DNA from 2 places in the Roseateles sp. P5_E1 genome. Region 1 is predicted to be linked to the other one. Evidence: predicted binding sites of a transcription regulator. Region 1 holds the regulator's gene; the other holds the start of a gene.
What was found. The regulator LexA, encoded in region 1, represses DNA repair genes until DNA is damaged. The targets are predictions, from matches to a motif close to ACTGTATNNNNATACAGT.

Region 1 (5,132 bases):
AAAGGCGCGAATTCTATGCGGCCCGCCCCCCTGTAGCAGCAGCGCAACATCGTCACCATGGCCTTGAACGTAGGCCGCCACAATGCGTTGGTCTCGGTGCCCCCATGGCACAATCGTCGGGTCCCTAGGAGAAACCCTAAAGTCTCTCCTGAGGTTAGAGGTTGAGTACTGACTCTCGCAGGGCAACTGCGGCATTCCTTGAGAGGAGAATCATGAAGAAACTGAATCGTGTGGCGTCGCTGTTTGCGGTGGCCGCGGTCGCCGTTGCTGCGTCTGGCGCATCGGCCCAAGCTATCGACAACTGGCGCGCAACCGACGGCACCGTCTGGAAGAACGGCACCAACGAATATTGCTGGCGCGACAATTTCTGGACGCCCGCTACGGCGGCCAAGGGCTGCGACGGCGAAATCAAGCCGGCACCCAAGGTTGAGCCGCCGGCACCGGTTGCTCCCCCGCCTCCGGCGCCGGCTCCCCAGCCTCCGAAGCCGGTTCCCCCGCCGCCAGCTCCGGTCAGCGAGAAGGTCACCTTCGCCGCTGATGCCTTCTTCGACTTCGACAAGTCGACGCTGAAGCCCGAAGCCACCGCCAAGCTGGACGACCTGGTCAGCAAGACCAAGGGCATCAACCTGGAAGTCATCATCGCCGTTGGCCACACCGACTCGGTGGGCAGCGATGAGTACAACCAGAAGCTGTCGATCCGCCGCTCGGAAGCTGTCAAGGCTTACCTGGTTGGCAAGGGTGTCGAGCCGAACCGCGTCTACACCGAAGGTAAGGGCGAAAAGCAGCCCGTCGCCGACAACAAGACGACCGAAGGCCGCGCCAAGAACCGCCGCACCGAGATCGAAGTCGTCGGTACGCGCAACAAGTAAGCTCAGCGCCCTCGGGCGCTTTGCAAAGCCCCGCACGGTCCGCCGTCGGGGCTTTTCTACTTTCTGGATGTCATGACGATCAACGCCGATCCGCAAGAGCTCGCCAAATTCGGCGAACTGGCCCACCGCTGGTGGGACCCCGAGAGCGACTTCAAACCGCTGCACGAGATCAACCCGCTGCGCCTGGGATGGATTCAGCAGCTCTGCCCTTTGGCAGGCAAGCGTGTGCTGGACGTCGGTTGTGGCGGCGGCATTCTGAGCGATTCCATGGCGCGTGCCGGCGCCCAGGTGCTGGGCATCGACCTGTCGACCAAGCCGCTGCGCGTCGCAGAACTGCACGCCATGGAGGCGGGGACCGAAGGCGTGGAATACCGCGAAATCGCCGTCGAAGCGTTGGCCACTGAACAACCGGCCAGCTTTGACGTGGTTACCTGCATGGAGATGTTGGAGCATGTGCCCGACCCGGCCTCGGTCGTGCGGGCGCTGGCGACGCTGGTCAAGCCCGGCGGCTGGGTCTTCCTGTCGACGCTCAATCGCAACGCCAAGTCGTTCTTGCTCGCCATCGTTGGTGCGGAGTACGTACTGCAGATGCTGCCCAAGGGCACGCACGAATATGCGCGCTTCCTGAAGCCGTCGGAGCTGTCGCAGTTCTGTCGCGACGCCGGGCTTGAGCTGCAAGGCAGCCGCGGCCTGACCTACAACCCGCTCACGCAGCGCTACAGCCTGGGTAGCGACACCGACGTGAACTACCTGCTGGCTTGCCGCCGTCCCGCTTGAAGCTTGCCGCCCCCTGGTCGCATCTGCAGGCCGTGCTGTTCGACCTGGACGGCACGTTGATCGACAGTGCCGCAGACCTCGCGGCCGCCGCCAATGCGATGCGCGCCGATCGCGGTCTCACCCCGCTGCCGTTGCCGCAATATCGGCCGCATGGCGGCTCCGGCGCGCGCGGCATGCTGGGCCAAGCCTTCGGCGCGGCGCCTGGTCAGTCGGGCTATGACGAACTCAAGCGTGAATTTCTGGATCGCTACGAAGCGCTGATGTATGACAGCACGCGCACATTTGTCGGCATCGAGGCGGAGCTTCTCGGGCTCGCTGATGCGGGCCTGGCATGGGGCATCGTCACCAACAAGGCCGAACGCTTCGCCTTGCCGCTTGCCAAGGCGCTGGGTTTGGCGGCCGGCGCCATCGTGGGCGGCGACACCACGAGCCATACCAAGCCGCACCCCGCCCCGCTGCTGGAGGCAGCACGCCGCTTGAACGTGGTACCGGCGTCCTGCCTCTATGTCGGAGACGACGAACGCGACATCCTGGCCGGTCGCGCTGCTGGCATGGCAACGGCCGCTGCGGCGTGGGGCTATCTCGGCCATAGCGGTGAATTTCGTCATTGGGGCGCCGACCTGGAGCTGTCCGCGCCGGGTGAGCTCTTGAAAGCGCTCGGTCTGGCCTAAGATGCAAGGTCTCTGGGGCCGACTTGGTTTCGACGTGGGTGCGGATCCGGAGTAGGGCATGTCGAGCACCAGTCCGCTCGTAAAACCACTGGAAACAAAGTAACTGCAAACGACTCTACGTTCGCACTCGCCGCTTAATTGCGGATGAGCTTCTCAACGGCAGGCCGATGGGCCGGGCTGAGTTCCGCAAGGGGCAAGGCTGAGAAGTCACTCACATCGGCTGGCGTCGCACCGGGTCACTCGGTGGGGCGTGAGATCAAGTGACTGGCGGGAAAGCTAGCGTGCCACTGCGCGAGTTGACCGTGAGATTCAAATCAGCCGGCTAAACATGTAGATCTGCCCGGTGATGGCTTGCGGACGGGGGTTCAATTCCCCCCGGCTCCACCATCCAATTGAGAAGGCCCGTGTCGGTGACACGGGCCTTTTTTCATCTCGAGTGCGCCGGGGTCAATTGAACCCCTGTCCGCGAATCAGCCCAACAGCCAGGCCCTCGATGCTGAAGCTCTCGCTGTGCTCATCGACGCGGATGGGCTCGAAATCGGCGTTCTCGGGCAGCAACTGGATGCCATCAGGCCCACGCTTGAAGCGCTTGACCGTGACCTCGTCGCCGACCCGAGCCACGACGATCTGGCCATTGCGCGCCTCCTTGGCCGACTGCACGGCCAGCAGGTCGCCGTCGAGGATGCCGATGTCTTTCATGCTCATGCCCTTGACCTTGAGCAGGTAGTCGGGCTTCCTAGCGAACAGGCCGGGCTCGACCGTATAGGTCTGCTCGACATGCTCCTGCGCCAGGATGGGCGCGCCCGCAGCCACTCGACCGATCAGGGGCAGCGTCAACTGGGCGAAGTGGGGAATCGGAAGGTTGAATTGGCGGGCGCGGTTGARGGCGCTCAGCGCATCGGACTTGAGGCGAATGCCGCGCGAGGTGCCGCCGACGAGTTCCAGCATGCCCTTGCGAGCCAGGGCCTGCAGATGCTCCTCGGCCGCGTTGGCGGATTTGAAACCCAGCTCGGCGGCAATCTCGGCGCGGGTGGGTGGCGAGCCGGTGCTTTCGATCGCGTTGCGGACCAGGTCGAAGATCTGCTGCTGTCGGGCGGTAAGCTTGGGTCGGTCTTGCACGGGGCGGCCTTTTCGTCAGGGCTGGAAATTTGTCCAGCACCTGTATTTTCATCCAGGAATCCAAGAAATTGCAAACCTTTGACCGTCTGATCGTCATTCTGGGCACCGGCGGCACGATTGCCGGCACTGCCAAAACCGCCAGCGACGGTGTGGGCTACACGGCGGCGCAATTGAGCGTTGAGGATTTGCTGGCGGCAGTGCCCGCGCTGTCGGGCCAGAAGCTCGAGGCGCAGCAGGTTGCCCAGCTCGACAGCAAGGACATGGATTTCGCGACCTGGCAGCGGCTCGCAGTCGCCGTACAGCAGCACCTCGACCGGCCTGAAGTCGCTGGCATCGTCATCACCCATGGCACGGACACGCTCGAGGAGACCGCCTACTTCCTTCAGCGCGTGCTGGCACCTGTCAAGCCCGTCGTTCTGACGGCCGCGATGCGGCCGGCGACGGCGCTGGCGCCCGACGGGCCGCAAAACCTTTTCGATGCGGTGCAGGTGGCAGCGACGCCCGATGCGGCGGGCGTCGTCGTCGCATTCGCAGGCCGTGTGCACGATGCGACCCAGGTGCGCAAGACACACAGCTATCGCGTTGACGCCTTCGAGTCGGTCGACGGGGCGCTGGTGGCGCGGGTGGAGGAGGGCGTCGTGCGCCAGCTTGGCCGCTGGCCCGTGGGCGATGGCCTGGGGCTGGCGCGCATCGCCCGGCCGGCCGCACGCTGGCCGAGGGTCGAGATCGTCATGAACCATGCCGGTGCGGATGGCGTTGTCGTGCGGGCGCTCTGCGCGGCAGGCATCGACGGGCTGGTCGCCGCTGGCACGGGCAACGGCACGCTCAGCACCACGCTGGCTGCCGCGCTGCACGAAGCCCGGGCCGGCGGCGTCAAGGTCTGGCGCAGCACGCGCTGCGACGCCGGCCCGGTCATGGACTTGCCCGGGCTGCTGCCCAGCGCCGGCGCGCTGAGCCCGGTCAAGGCCAGGATCGAACTGATCCTGAGCCTGCTGGGCGACTGAGCCTCAGCGGCTGCGGCGCCGGGCCACGAAACCGACCAGGCTCAGGCCGGCCAGCAGCAGGGCATATTGGCTGGGTTCAGGCACGGCCGCGATGGCTTGGTTGGTCAGATTGCCCTCGAAAGCGAAGACGTAGAACTGGTTGCCGTAGGCTGCCGGCGCGCTGCCGCCGTTCGGGATTGCCGTGGCCAGGAAGTCGTTGTCGTTGGCGAGATACAGCGTGTGCATCGTTTTGCCGTTGACGATGACATCCTCGCCGAAGGCAATGCCTTCGAGCTTGGCCGGTATCAGCGCGTCGGAAATGCCGGCGGCGTTGAGCGCGGCCTTGATATCGAGAAATCGCGTGCCGACTATTGCCGTGCCGGGTTGGGTGCGCAGGTCGGCGATGCCACTGACCTCGGCGGCCCCAGTCAGGTCGATCTTGACGAGCTGTTTCACCGCCGCCTTGGAGCCGTCGCCCGTGCCCTTGCCGTCGCGCTCCAGCACGATGAGTTCGTGGTCGTTCAGTGCCAGCAACTCGCTGCTGTTGTAGGCCTTGCCGTTGATCTGGTTGTCGAAAGCGAACTGGTTGGTGGCTCCCGTGGCGACGTCGATCTTGACGATGCGGTTGTAGCGGCCGCCGTCGCCGCCGTCCTGGGCCAGCGGGCTCTGCACGAAGCCGAACAGCGTCTTTCCGTCGGGCGAGATGGCCAGGC
Region 2 (13,316 bases), on a different contig from region 1:
CGCGAGCAGGTCGTTGATGGCCTGCACCAGCGGCGCGACCTCATCGGGCACGCGCTGCTCGTCAATGGGCGACAGGTCTGAACTCTCGCGCGAACGGATGCGCCGCTGCAATTCATTCAGCGGCGAGATGCCACGCGCCAGCGCCAGCCAGACCAGCAGCACCGCCAGCGGCAGGATGACGAACTGCGGCAGGATGACGCCCTTGATGATCTCGTTGGTCAGCCGGGCGCGCTTGCCCAGCGTCTCGGCGACCTGCACCAGCATGGTCTTGGCCGACCCGGCCTGCCCCTCGGGCGCCACCCAGAGATAGGCCACGCGCACGGCGTCGGTGCCGACCTCGTCGTCGCGGAAATGCAGCTCCCAGGGCACGACGGGGGCATCCTCGGTCGGCACCGCCAACGTCGCATCGCCACTGAGCAGTTCGCCACGCAGGCCCAGCACCTGGTAGAAGACCGTGTCCGACGCGTCCGCCCGTAACAACGCCGCGGCCTCGGGCGCCAGCGCATAACGGTCCTTGCCCTTGACAGGCGCCGCCTCGGCCGCCACCTGCAGCCCGAGGCTGCGCGCCATCTCGCCCAGCTCGCGGTCATAGGGCCGGCTGGCAATGCCCTGCGCCACCAGCCAGGTCAGCGCGACGCTGATCGGCCAGATCAGCAGCAGCGGCGCGAGCATCCAGTCGAGGATCTCGCCGAACAGCGAACCCTGCGCAGCAGGGGCGCCCGCCCGAACCAGCGTGCCCTGTTCGGGGCTGGCGCCGTCCTTGTTGGGCATTTAGGAGTTGATCTTCTCTAGGCAGTAGCCGAGGCCGCGCACCGTCGCGATGCGAATCGGCCCCTGCTCGATCTTCTTGCGCAGCCGGTGGATGTAGACCTCGATGGCGTTGTTCGAAACCTCCTCGCCCCACTCGCACAGGCGCTCGACGAGCTGGTCCTTGCTGACCAGCCGCCCGGCGCGCTGCAACAGCACCTCCAGCAGCGACAGCTCGCGTGCCGACAGCTCCAGCATCTGCTCATTGATATAGGCCACGCGGCCAGTGGCATCAAAGGTCAGCGGCCCATGCTTGATGAGGCTGCTGGCGGTGCCCAGGCCACGGCGGGTCAGCGCGCGCACGCGCGCCTCAAGCTCCTGCAATGAGAAGGGCTTGGCCATGTAGTCATCGGCGCCCAGGTCCAGCCCCTTGACGCGCTGCTCGACGCTGTCCGCCGCCGTCAGGATCAGCACCGGCATGGTGGAACCGCGTGCGCGCAGCTTGCGCAGCACCTCCAGCCCATGCAGGCGCGGCAGACCAAGGTCGAGGATGACCAGGTCGAACTCATGCGTCGCCAACGCCGAATCGGCCTCGGTGCCAGAACTGACCCTGTCGACAGCGTAGCCAGAGGCCCGCAAGGCCCGCAGCAAGCCATCGGCCAGCACTTGGTCGTCTTCGGCAATCAGGATGCGCATAGGTTTTGTCTCCGCCGCCGATGTTAGGCGGTGGCACGCTGGCTCATGCCATGAGCCACCCCACACCTAGGATGCTCCTCAATCCTGATCCGCTAGCTGCCGTGGATCGGGGGACAAACCACTGTACAAACCCACAGCTTGCCCCATAATTCAGCCCATTCCCCACGGAGATTCGCATGGACGCCCCCGTCAAAGCCCTGAACACCGAAAAAGCCAAGGCCCTGCAGGCCGCCCTCGCCCAGATCGAAAAGCAGTTCGGCAAGGGCTCCATCATGCGGCTCGGTGAAGGCGAGGTCATCGAAGACATCCAGGTCGTCTCCACCGGCTCCCTGGGCCTGGACATCGCACTGGGCGTCGGCGGCCTGCCACGCGGCCGCGTCGTCGAGATCTACGGCCCCGAGTCCTCCGGCAAGACGACGCTGACGCTGCAGGTCATCGCCGAGATGCAAAAGCTCGCCGGCACTTGCGCCTTCATCGACGCCGAGCACGCGCTGGATATCCAGTACGCCCAGAAGCTCGGCGTCAACCTGCAGGAACTGCTGATCAGCCAGCCCGACACCGGCGAACAGGCCCTCGAGATCGTCGATGCGCTGGTGCGCTCCGGCTCGGTGGACCTGATCGTCATCGACTCGGTCGCAGCGCTGACGCCCAAGGCCGAACTCGAAGGCGAGATGGGCGACAGCCTCCCCGGCCTGCAGGCCCGCCTGATGAGCCAGGCCCTGCGCAAGCTGACCGCCACGATCAAGAAGACCAACTGCATGGTCATCTTCATCAACCAGATCCGCATGAAGATCGGCGTCATGTTCGGCTCGCCCGAGACGACCACCGGCGGCAATGCGCTGAAGTTCTARGCCTCCGTGCGCCTGGACATCCGCCGCATCGGCTCGATCAAGAAGGGCGAGGAAGTCATCGGCTCCGAGACCAAGGTCAAGGTCGTCAAGAACAAGGTCAGCCCCCCGTTCAAGACTGCCGAGTTCGACATCCTCTATGGCGAGGGCATCAGCCGCGAGGGCGAGATCGTCGACATGGGCGTGGTCGCCAAGGTCGTCGAAAAGTCCGGCTCCTGGTACGCCTACCAGGGCGAGAAGATCGGCCAGGGCAAGGACAACGCTCGCGAGTTCCTGCGCGAGAACGTCGACGTGGCCCGCGAGATCGAGAACAAGATCCGTGAATCCCTGGGGGTCGCTCCGCTGACCACGGCGGCCGAGGAGTAAGCCGCCAGCCCTCCCCATGGCGACCCGGGCGCCGCTGTCGTTGAAAGCCCGCGCCATCGGCCTGCTGGCCCAGCGCGAGCACAGCCGTGCCGAGTTGCGGCGCAAGCTGTTGCGGATCGAGCAGCAACGGCGGCAGCGTGCGCGCCTGGCCGCGGCGCAGGCCGCCGGCGAGGGCGAACCGTCGGCGGCTGTCGAAGAGGAAGATGGCGCTGAGGACGTTGCGGTCGCGGTCGATGCCTTGCTCGACGCCCTCGCGGCCACCGGTTACCTGGACGAAACCCGTTTCGTCGAGTCCCGCCTGCATCTGCGCGCCAACCGCTTTGGCGCCCAGCGCATCCAGCAGGAGTTGGCCCAGCACGGGCTCAAGCTGGGTGCCGAACAGCAGGCAGCCCTGCGCGAAACGGAGATGGAACGCGCCCGTGAAGTCTGGCGCAGGCGCTTCGGCGACGATCCTTCGCGCGACGCCGCCGAACGAGCGCGTCAAAGCCGGTTCCTGCTGGCACGCGGTTTTGCCCCCGAAGTGGTGCGCCGCTTGCTGAGGGCCTAAGGGCCGCTTGACCGAGCGCGCAGGGGGAGTTTTCACCCTCCGTGCTACATTGCCGCCTGCCCCAAAAACGAGGGTTCACCCGGTTACAAGCCCCTTTGCCCCTCTGGCAGAGCGGTGCAAAGACCGGGCCGACCCCGTCCCGGCATCGGCCGGGGTGATTCGCCATTCCCCCGTTTCATGCCTGTCGCCCACCCGTCCGTCCCGCGCCGCCCGCTGCATCGCCGCGCCCTCGATGTGCAGGTGTTCGCGCGTGATGACGGCTTGTTCGACGTCGAAGCCAGCCTGACAGACACCAAGACGCATGACGTGCCACTGGCGGGCGTGCCGCGCAAGGCCGGCCAGCCTATCCACGAGATGCACCTGCATCTGACCGTGGACGCGACGCTCACCATCACCGCAGCCCGTTCCGAGACGCTGTGGATGCCGTATCCCGGCGCCTGCGACCACCATGGCAATGCCTATGCCCGCCTCATCGGCCTGAACCTGATGAAGGGCTTCCGGCAGGCCGTCGGTGAACGCCTCGGCGGCACGCGCGGCTGCACCCACGTCACCGAGCTGTGCCAGATCTTGCCGACGGCCGTCATCCAGGCCATGGCTGGCTCCGTCATCGACACGCGTGAGAGCCCCCACGCGCCTTCGGCGCTGCCCCCCGAGGGGGCTGAGACGCCTAGGGGCGGCCCGTCGCCGTCTCGCGAAGGCGATGCCGCCGGCAACCCGCCCTTCCAGCTCGACCGCTGCCACGCCCTGCGCCGCGACAGCGTGACCGTCGCCAAGTTCTATCCCCGCTGGCATCAACAAACCGCTGCCCAGCCGGCCACTTCCGAATCCTGACTTCCCCGACCCGAGAGACCCAGCCATGAAAATCCACGAATACCAGGGCAAAGAGATCCTGCGCCAGTTCGGCGTGCCGGTGCCGCGCGGCATCCCGGCTTTCACCGTGCAGGAAGCCGTCGAGGCCGCCCAGAAGCTGGGTGGCCCGGTCTGGGTGGTCAAGGCCCAGATCCACGCCGGCGGCCGCGGCAAGGGTGGCGGCGTCAAGGTCGCCAAGACACAGGACGACGTCAAGGCGCTGGCCGAGAAGATCCTCGGCATGCAGCTGATCACGCACCAGACCGGCCCTGATGGCCAGAAGGTCCGGCGCCTCTACATCGAAGATGGCGCTGACATCAAGAAGGAGCTCTACGTCTCGCTGGTCACCGACCGCGGCACGCAGAAGGTCGCCTTCATCGCGTCGAGCGAAGGCGGCATGGACATCGAAGAGGTGGCCCACTCCACGCCCGAGAAGATCATCACCGAGATGATCGACCCGCTGGCCAGCCTGACCGAAGCCCAGTCGCGCAAGATCGCTGCGGCCATCGGCCTGACTGGCGCCTCCATCGACCAGGCCGTCGACATCTTTGCCAAGCTCTACAAGTGCTACATGGACACGGACGCGTCGCTGGTTGAAATCAACCCGCTGAATTGCGACAGCAAGGGCAACCTGATGGCCCTGGACGCCAAGTTCAACTTCGACGCCAACGCGCTGTTCCGCCACCCCGAGATCGTGGCCTACCGCGACCTGGACGAAGAAGATCCGGCCGAAGTTGAAGCCAGCAAGTTCGACCTGGCCTACATCAGCCTGGACGGCAACATCGGCTGCCTGGTGAACGGCGCCGGTCTGGCCATGGCCACGATGGACACCATCAAGCTGTTTGGCGGCGAGCCGGCCAACTTCCTGGACGTCGGCGGCGGCGCCACGGCCGAGAAGGTCACCGAGGCCTTCAAGATCATGCTCAAAAACAAGAGCGTGAAGGGCATCCTGGTCAACATCTTCGGCGGCATCATGAAGTGCGACACCATCGCCGAAGGCGTCATCACCGCCTGCAAGGCCGTGAACCTGTCCGTGCCGCTGGTTGTGCGCATGAAGGGCACCAACGAAGAACTGGGCAAGAAGATGCTGGCCGAATCCGGCCTGCCCATCATCGCGGCCGACACGATGGCCGAAGCGGCCACCAAGATCGTCGCCGCAGTCGCCTAAGCCCGCCCAGAGGAATCAGACATGTCCATCTACATCAACAAAGACACCAAGGTCATCACCCAGGGCATCACCGGCAAGACCGGCCAGTTCCATACCCTGGGCTGCCAGGCCTATGCCAACGGCAAGAACGCCTTCGTCGCGGGCGTGAATCCGAAGAAGGCTGGCGAGAAGTTCAGCGAGATCCCCATCTACGCGACCGTCAAGGAAGCCGCCTCGCAGACCGGCGCGACCGTGTCGGTGATCTACGTGCCGCCCGCCGGCGCCGCCGCCGCCATCTGGGAAGCCGTCGAAGCCGACCTGGACCTGGCGATCTGCATCACCGAAGGCATCCCCGTCCGGGACATGCTGGAAGTGCGCAACAAGATGAAGGCCAAGGAAGCCGCTGGCGGCAAGCGCACGCTGCTGCTGGGCCCCAACTGCCCCGGCCTGATCACGCCGGAAGAAATCAAGATCGGCATCATGCCCGGCCACATCCACCGCAAGGGCCGCATCGGCGTCGTGTCACGCTCCGGCACGCTGACCTATGAAGCCGTGGCGCAGCTGACCGAGATCGGCCTGGGCCAGTCGTCGGCCGTCGGCATCGGTGGCGACCCGATCAACGGCCTGAAGCACATTGACGTGATGAAGGCCTTCAACGACGACCCGGACACCGACGCCGTCATCATGATCGGCGAGATCGGCGGCCCGGACGAGGCGGAAGCCGCGCGCTGGTGCAAGGCCAACATGAAGAAGCCCATCGTCGGCTTCATCGCCGGCGTCACGGCGCCCCCCGGCAAGCGCATGGGCCACGCCGGCGCGCTGATCTCCGGCGGCGCCGACACGGCCGATGCCAAGCTCGCCATCATGGAAGAGTGCGGCTTCACGGTCACGCGCAACCCATCCGAGATGGCCAAGCTGCTCAAGGCCCTGCTCTGAGTGCTCCTCGTGAGCGATTCGAGGGCCGTTCACTGAACGGCCCTTTTCCTTTGCTGCCTGCGTAGTTGCACGCAGACGCAGCCCGCCCGGGCGGACCGACACTCGGGCGACCAACACCGAGCCTGCCATGGACCTGCTGAACGCCGCCTTCTTCATCGCGCTGCTGAAGATCATCTGGGTCAATATCCTGCTGTCCGGCGACAACGCCGTCGTCATTGCGCTGGCCTCGCGCAATCTGCCGCACAGCCAGCAGAAGAAGGCCATCGTCTTCGGCAGCGGCGCTGCCATCCTGCTGCGGGTCGTGCTGACGCTGTTCGCCGTACAGTTGCTGCAGCTGCCCTGGCTGAAGCTGATCGGCGCCGTGCTGCTGTTGTGGATCGGCATCCAGCTGCTGGCCGACAGCGAAGACGACGCCGACGTGCACGCCAGCGGCAATCTGTGGACGGCCGTGCGCACCATCCTGATCGCCGATCTCGTCATGAGCCTGGACAACGTCATCGCCGTCGCGGCCGCCGCCAACAGCGCGCCCGAGGGCGCCCGCCTGATGCTGCTCATCATCGGCCTGGGCCTGTCCATCCCACTCATCATCTTCGGCAGCACGCTGCTGTTGAAGCTGATGGAGCGCTTCCCGGTCATCATCACGCTGGGGGCCGCCCTGCTGGGCTTCGTCGCCGGCGAGATGGCGACGACCGATGCGGCCGTGCACGAGTGGTTCGAGGCGCATATGCATGGCCTGGACTACGCCGTCAGCATCAGCTGCGCGGTCCTGGTCGTCGTCGTTGGCATGGCGCTGGCCCGCCGCAGCAAGCGCGAGGCCGCCTAAGATCGACCGCATGGCAAGCGGCGGCAAATCCGGCAAGGCAGGCAGCTTTTGGCAGCGCCTCATCGGTCGGGTGCCCGATCCTGCTGGCTCACCGTACGGCGATCCGTCGGCCCTGCCGACCGTGCAGCAGACTCAAGGCCCCGGCGCGTCCACGCCGCAGGTCAGGGCCGCACAGCCGCCCCCCGACCTGCGCGATTTCGAACTCGGTGCCGAGATCGGCCGCGGCGCGATGGCCGTGGTCTACAAGGCCACGCAACGCTCAACGGGCCGCCAGGTCGCCATCAAGCGCCTCGCGCTGAGCCGCGAATTCTCGGCCGAAGACCTGGCGGACGTGCGCGAGCGCTTCATGCGCGAGGCGCGTGCAGCCGGCCAGCTGGAACATCCAGACATCCTGCAGGTCGTCGATGCCGGCCAGGACGGCGCTGACGCCTGGATCGCCCTCGAATACGTGCTCGGCCGCGACCTGAGCAGCTTCACCAAGGCCGGCCAGCTGCTGCCCGCTCGCGAAGTCGTGCAGATCGGCGCGCGGCTGGCGCGGGCCCTGGCCTATGCCCACAGCCAAGGCGTGGTGCACCGCGACATCAAGCCCGCCAATGTCATGCTGGACCGCATCAATGGCAGCCTGAAGCTGATGGACTTCGGCATTGCCCGCGTTGGCGACGGCAGCCGCACCCGCACCGGCCTCGTGCTGGGCACGCCGTCCTTCATGTCTCCGGAGCAACTTGCCGGCCTGACGGTGGACGGCCGCAGCGACCTCTACTCCCTGGGCGTGCTGCTCTACCAACTGCTCAGTGGCGCACTGCCCCATCAGAGCGAGTCCATGGCGCGGCTGATGCAACAAATTGCGACCGAGCCTGCACCCGATATCCGCATTCACCGCCCCAGCCTGCCCGAGGCCCTCGCCCTGGTGCTGGCCCTGGCGCTGGAGAAGCGCCCCGAGCTGCGCTACGCCGACGGCGAGCAGATGGCTCGTGATCTCGAAGCCGTGCTCGTGCTCGGCCTTCAGGCCGAACCCGCTGCGCCCGAAACGGCTGCAGCGGCTTCCCCCCAGGATGCGGCCTTCGCACAAACACTGCGCTTGGCGCCTGAGGAAGCAGGGCAGAATCCTTGCTCCTCTGCCGAGCCCCACGAGCCACCGCAAGCCTCATGACCCTGGAGTTCTTCAGCGCCACCGACGTGGGACGTGCGCGTGACAACAATGAGGATTCGGTCGCCCTGGACGAGGCCGCAGGCCTGACCGTGCTGGCCGACGGCATGGGCGGCTACAACGCCGGCGAAGTGGCCAGCCAGATGCTGACCAGCTTCGTCAGTTCCGAGCTGGGCCGCTGGCTCAAGGACGCCGGCCGCGAGGCCCGGGCCGGCGAGGTCAAGCGCGCCATGGACATCTGCGTGGACAACGCCAACCGCGCCATCTTCAACGCCGCCAACACCAACCCGCGCTATGCCGGCATGGGCACGACGCTGGTGCTGGGCGTCTTCCGCCCCGAAGGCCTGCTGCTCGGCCATGTCGGCGACTCGCGCGCCTACCGGCTGCGCGCCGGCCGTCTGACGCAGATCACGCGCGACCACTCGCTGCTGCAGGAGCAGATCGACGCCGGTCTGCTGACCGTCGAAGAAGCCGCGTTTTCCAGCAACAAGAACCTCGTCACGCGCGCTGTTGGCGTCGAGGACACGGTGCTGATGGAGCTGCATCTGCACGAGGTCCAGCCGGGCGACACCTACCTGTTGTGCTCCGACGGCCTGTCCGACATGCTCGACGATGACAGCCTCGCCAACCTGCTCAACGGCAATCCGGCCTTGCCCGAAGCTGCACGCGCACTGATCAACGCAGCCAATGACAGCGGCGGTCGCGATAACATCGCGCTCATCCTGGCCCGCGCAGAAGGACGCCAACGTACCGAAGGACGGGGCTGGTGGCCCTTCGGTCGACGCGGCGGCAACTGACTTGCTACCCCATGCAAAGTCAGGGCACGTACAACAGAACTTGAGGTCATAAATGGGCAAACTGGTGGTTTCGCTCGACGGCGTCGTGATCAAGGAGGTGCAGATCACCAAGGACAAGACCACCCTCGGTCGACGTCCCTACAACGACATCGTCATCGACAATCTCGCGGTCAGCGGCGAACACGCCGTGCTGCAGATGGTCGGCGCCGACGTCTTCATTGAAGACCTCAATTCCACCAACGGCACGTACATCAACGGCAAGGCGATCAAGAAGCAGCTGCTGGCCGACAACGACACGGTCGAAATCGGCAAGTACAAGATCAAGTTCCTGCTGAACGACGGCGGCGACTACGAGAAGACCATGATCCTCAAGCCCGGTTCCGGCGCGCCGCCGAGCCTGGGCCTGGGCTCCAACTTCGGCTCGCTGGGTGCGGCCGCCATCGGCCCGGCCTCCATCAAGGTGCTGACCGGCGCCGCCGCCGGCCGCGAGGTCGCGCTGACCAAGGTCGTCACCACGCTGGGCAAGCCCGGCGTGCAGGTCGCCTCCATCACCAAGCGCCCCACCGGTTATGTCTTCGCCCACGTCGAAGGTAACCAGCGCCCCAGCGTCAACGGCATCCCGCTGACGGGCGAATCGATTGCACTCCGCACCGGCGACCTGATCGAGCTGGCCGGCACGCAGATGCAGTTCATCCAGGGTTGATCGCCCGAAGTCCAGGCCGGCCGCGGCCTTCGCGGCTGCTGTGACTTCCTCACGATAGCGACACCCCCAACTCGGTAATCCGACCGTCCGACCCACGGGGCGGGTGCGTACATTCTTGGCTCGGCCTCGCCTGATGCGAGCCACCCATTCCGAGCCACGCACCGCATGAACATCCGCGTCCTGGGCTGCTCCGGCGCCATTGCCGCCGGCTACAAGACCACTGCCTTCCTGCTGGACGACGATGTCCTCATCGACGCCGGCACCGGCGTGGGTGACCTGCCGCTGGATGCGCTGGCCGCGGTCGACCACATCCTGCTCAGCCACTCCCATCTGGATCATGTGCTCGGCATTCCGTTGCTGGCTGATGCGGTGCTGCGCCTGCGCGCCGCGGCGGGCCGTCCGCCCATCCAGGTCCACGGCCTGCCCGAGACGTTGGCCGCCCTGCGCCAGCACATCTTCAATGGCGTGATCTGGCCCGATTTCACCGTCCTGCCCAGCCGCGAGGCGCCGGTGCTGAGCCTGCACCCCTTCCAGATCGGCGACCGCGTCGACCTGGGCGGCCGCCTCATCGAAGTGCTGCCGGCAGCCCACACCGTGCCGGCCGTCGGTTTCGCCGTCGATGCCGGCACCGCGAGCGGCCACGCGCACTGGGTTTTCACCGGCGATACCGGCCCCAACCCGGCCCTGTGGCGGCGCCTGGCCGACCTGCGCCTGTCCCATCTCGTCATCGAGACGGCCTTCAGCGACGACGAGGCCGAGGTGGCCCACGTCAGCCAGCATCTTCATCCGGCGGAGCTGGGCCGCGAATTGACCCATCTGGCCGGCAGCGTCGACGTGCGCATCACCCACATCAAGCCCGGCGAGGTCGAAGCCGTCATGCAAGGCGTGCAGGCCTTGAACAGTCCCCATCGGATCAGCGCGCTGCAGGCCGGCCAGGAAATGGAACTTTGAGCCCGCCTTGCGATCGAGTCTGGCGCCCTGCGGCGCCATTTTTTCGCCTGACGTTTCTCGGCCCGCCACGCTGCAATGACAGAACGCGTCAGCTCGAAGTGACGTTTTTTGTCAGATCTGGCGACTCAACCACCTCAGCCGTGCGCTTTCGCACAGTTTGAGGGCCCGAAAAAGCTGGCACGGCCCCTGCATTCAGGGGGTGTGCCCTCCTCCCACCACTCACACTCGCTGGAGTACTGACATGAACCTGAAAGCACGCGCCCAACAAGGCTTCACCCTGATCGAACTGATGATCGTCGTGGCCATCATCGGCATCCTGGCTGCGGTCGCGATTCCGCAATATAAGGACTACACCGCCAAGGCCAAGGCTGGCAACGCGCTGTCGTCGGCCGACACCGCGAAGGCTGCCGTGGCCCTGTGCGCACAGGAAGAGGGTGGCCTCTCGACGTGCAATACAACCGGCGTGCTGAGCGCTTACAGCTTCACGCCGACCGCCGAGGTCGCCTCGCTGACGATCACCGGCAATGGCGTGATCGCACTGACTTTCAATGCTGCAACCAAGGTTGGCAACGACTTGGGCGCCAAGACCATCACGTTCACGCCGAGCCTGGGCACTTCTAGCGTCGTGTGGACTGCCACCACGACCGTGACCGCTCCGGTGCTCGTGGCAGCGATCCAGAAGAACAACACTTGATCTAGCGTTGTTCAATAAAAAGGGGCCTAGCGCCCCTTTTTTATTTTCTGCGGGGTGATTCGTCAATCTTTACCCAATGGCTTGCGGCGCTTCAGAACATCACTGGCTTCAGGAATTTCGACGTTGCGCCTGCGAAGCAGGCGCATATCGCATTTGTAGAGCCACTTCCTAAGATTTCCAGTCCTGCCATGTATAGAAAAAGTTGGGACACCAAACTGACTGCAGTTTCGTTTGGCGGCGGCTTGCTGATGTTTATCTGCATGATGCCGTTTTATTCGGCATTCAGCGCCTCCGCTCATGACTTGGCAAGGTTGGCGCAAATCCCACTATTCTTGCTCGCCACGATCTATCTGCTTTTGGGCGAACACGCGCCATGGGCACGGGAGAACGTCACAACGGTCGGCGTCTTGGTAGCACTGATGCTGCTTTCCGCTCTTCATGCTCATCAGCCCGCCGCCGCCTTCAGAGAGCTTTCGCTCGTCTTTTCACTGTTCTTCTTGACGCTTGCCATTGGCGCCCTTCGAAAGGAAATGGGGACAGAAAAGATTCTCCTTGCCATCGTCTTGTCGTGGCTCGTCTACGAGATCTTTTTTTTGCTAGCCTGGAGTGCCAGCGCTCTCAATGGCGGTGTGGGTAATTTTTGGCTGATGGTTCCGGGATTCGATAATCCTCGTTTCCTGAATCACGCCCAGACTCCCGCAGTTCCCCTCTTGATTGGCATCGCGAGCGACAGGAACCATTCCCTCAAACTCAGACGTTTCGGCTGGGTCGCCGCTACCTTCAGCATCGCTATCCTCATTGGCCTGGCATCGCGGGCGAGCAGCGTCGCATTGGTGTTGAGCGCGCTGGGGGTTGCAGTTATTTTCCGCCAACGAGCCGGCGCTTACCTGAAGTGCGGCCTGATTTCATTGACGGCGGCGTCGATTCTTTATTTTTGCGTTTTCTACGCAGTACCGCTCCAACTTAACGCCGCGGCGATGACCGCGCCGCACACAGCCAACGACCTGGTCAGCGATCATTCGCGCATATTTCTGTGGAAGATTGCCATCGATCAACTGATGAGTTCGCCGTTGCTGGGTGTTGGCCCGATGCATTTTTCAGAATATATCAATCTGCGCGCCGCGCATCCCCATAATATGTACTTTCAGATTCTTGCAGAATACGGATTGCCGATCGCATTGCTGATATTCTATTGGTTACTGCGCTTGCTATGGGAAGGCATTCGACGCCAACAAGCCGCGAAAAGCGGAATCACCGCGATGGCTGTTTCGGCGACCGCGGGCGTTTTGGCGTTGGCCATTGACGGGTTTTTCTCCGGCAATTTTGTGATGCCCGTATCACAGGTTTGGATATGCATCGCGATCGCCCTGTTTGCCAAGGCTCCGGCTGCCGCGTCAGCACGCAACGCCGTAGAGCAGCCCGAAAAACCCATGGCACCGAGGCTCATCCTGTTGGTACTTCTGATAGTTCAGCTGCTGTTTTCATACTCGACCATCAGGGAATATGAAATGCCGCGGCCCACGCTGGGGCAGCGGCCTGCATCGCCAGCGTCGGAACCGAACAACCCCCGCTTCTGGCTCGACGGGTGGCTGTAAGGGCTTCGCGCGCATCCAAAATACGCCCCTCTCGCCTGGGCTGCCACGCGCTCGGGCCCAGTCCAATACCCAGTCTCCTTAAAGCGTCGCCTACGTGCGTGACACCTATCTCTGCCATGTCGTCGCCTGCTTCCGCTGACTCCGCGCCCCTCAGCCTAGTTCTGGCCGCCGCCCTACCGCCGCTGTTGGCGTTCAACCAGACGCCCGCGGCCACCCTCTACAACCAGTTGCTCGCCCTCTCTGGCTGGGGCCTGGTGCTGCTGTTGTGGGCCCGGTCCACGCCAGGCTGGCGCGCAGGCCTGACGAGCCCCGCAGCCGTCGCCCTGGCCCTGCTGCTCGCCGCTCCGATGTGCTCGGTGGTCTGGCGCGGTTTGCCTGCGTCTCTTGGCCTGAGCGCCACCGCCATCATTGGCGCCGGGCTGGCCGTGCTGCTGGTGGCCCAAGGCTTGCCCCGCGACCAACGCGGCCGC

Region 2: a site for LexA is predicted at 1,564-1,581, ahead of recA (recombinase RecA). Genes of this name have one in related genera too.

Annotation. Positions count from the first base shown of each region.
Region 1 covers NZ_JBFUMN010000009.1:519-5,650, reverse strand. The annotation lists gene ompA (outer membrane protein OmpA) at 213-869, shown strand; gene ubiG (bifunctional 2-polyprenyl-6-hydroxyphenol methylase/3-demethylubiquinol 3-O-methyltransferase UbiG) at 942-1,646, shown strand; gene ACXJKJ_RS10810 (HAD-IA family hydrolase) at 1,643-2,317, shown strand; RNA gene ssrA (transfer-messenger RNA) at 2,332-2,704, shown strand; gene lexA (transcriptional repressor LexA) at 2,765-3,436, opposite strand; gene ACXJKJ_RS10795 (asparaginase) at 3,505-4,440, shown strand; partial or broken gene ACXJKJ_RS10790 (esterase-like activity of phytase family protein) at 4,444-5,132, opposite strand, start outside.
Region 2 covers NZ_JBFUMN010000001.1:460,113-473,428, reverse strand. The annotation lists gene ACXJKJ_RS02280 (sensor histidine kinase) at 1-672, opposite strand, end outside; gene ACXJKJ_RS02275 (response regulator) at 772-1,443, opposite strand; gene recA (recombinase RecA) at 1,620-2,657, shown strand; gene ACXJKJ_RS02265 (regulatory protein RecX) at 2,674-3,204, shown strand; gene ACXJKJ_RS02260 (DUF2889 domain-containing protein) at 3,382-4,035, shown strand; gene sucC (ADP-forming succinate--CoA ligase subunit beta) at 4,061-5,221, shown strand; gene sucD (succinate--CoA ligase subunit alpha) at 5,243-6,136, shown strand; gene ACXJKJ_RS02245 (TerC family protein) at 6,264-6,959, shown strand; gene ACXJKJ_RS02240 (serine/threonine-protein kinase) at 6,970-8,109, shown strand; gene ACXJKJ_RS02235 (Stp1/IreP family PP2C-type Ser/Thr phosphatase) at 8,106-8,903, shown strand; gene ACXJKJ_RS02230 (FHA domain-containing protein) at 8,956-9,606, shown strand; gene ACXJKJ_RS02225 (MBL fold metallo-hydrolase) at 9,772-10,557, shown strand; gene ACXJKJ_RS02220 (pilin) at 10,799-11,251, shown strand; gene ACXJKJ_RS02215 (O-antigen ligase family protein) at 11,440-12,846, shown strand; gene ACXJKJ_RS02210 (Wzy polymerase domain-containing protein) at 13,032-13,316, shown strand, end outside.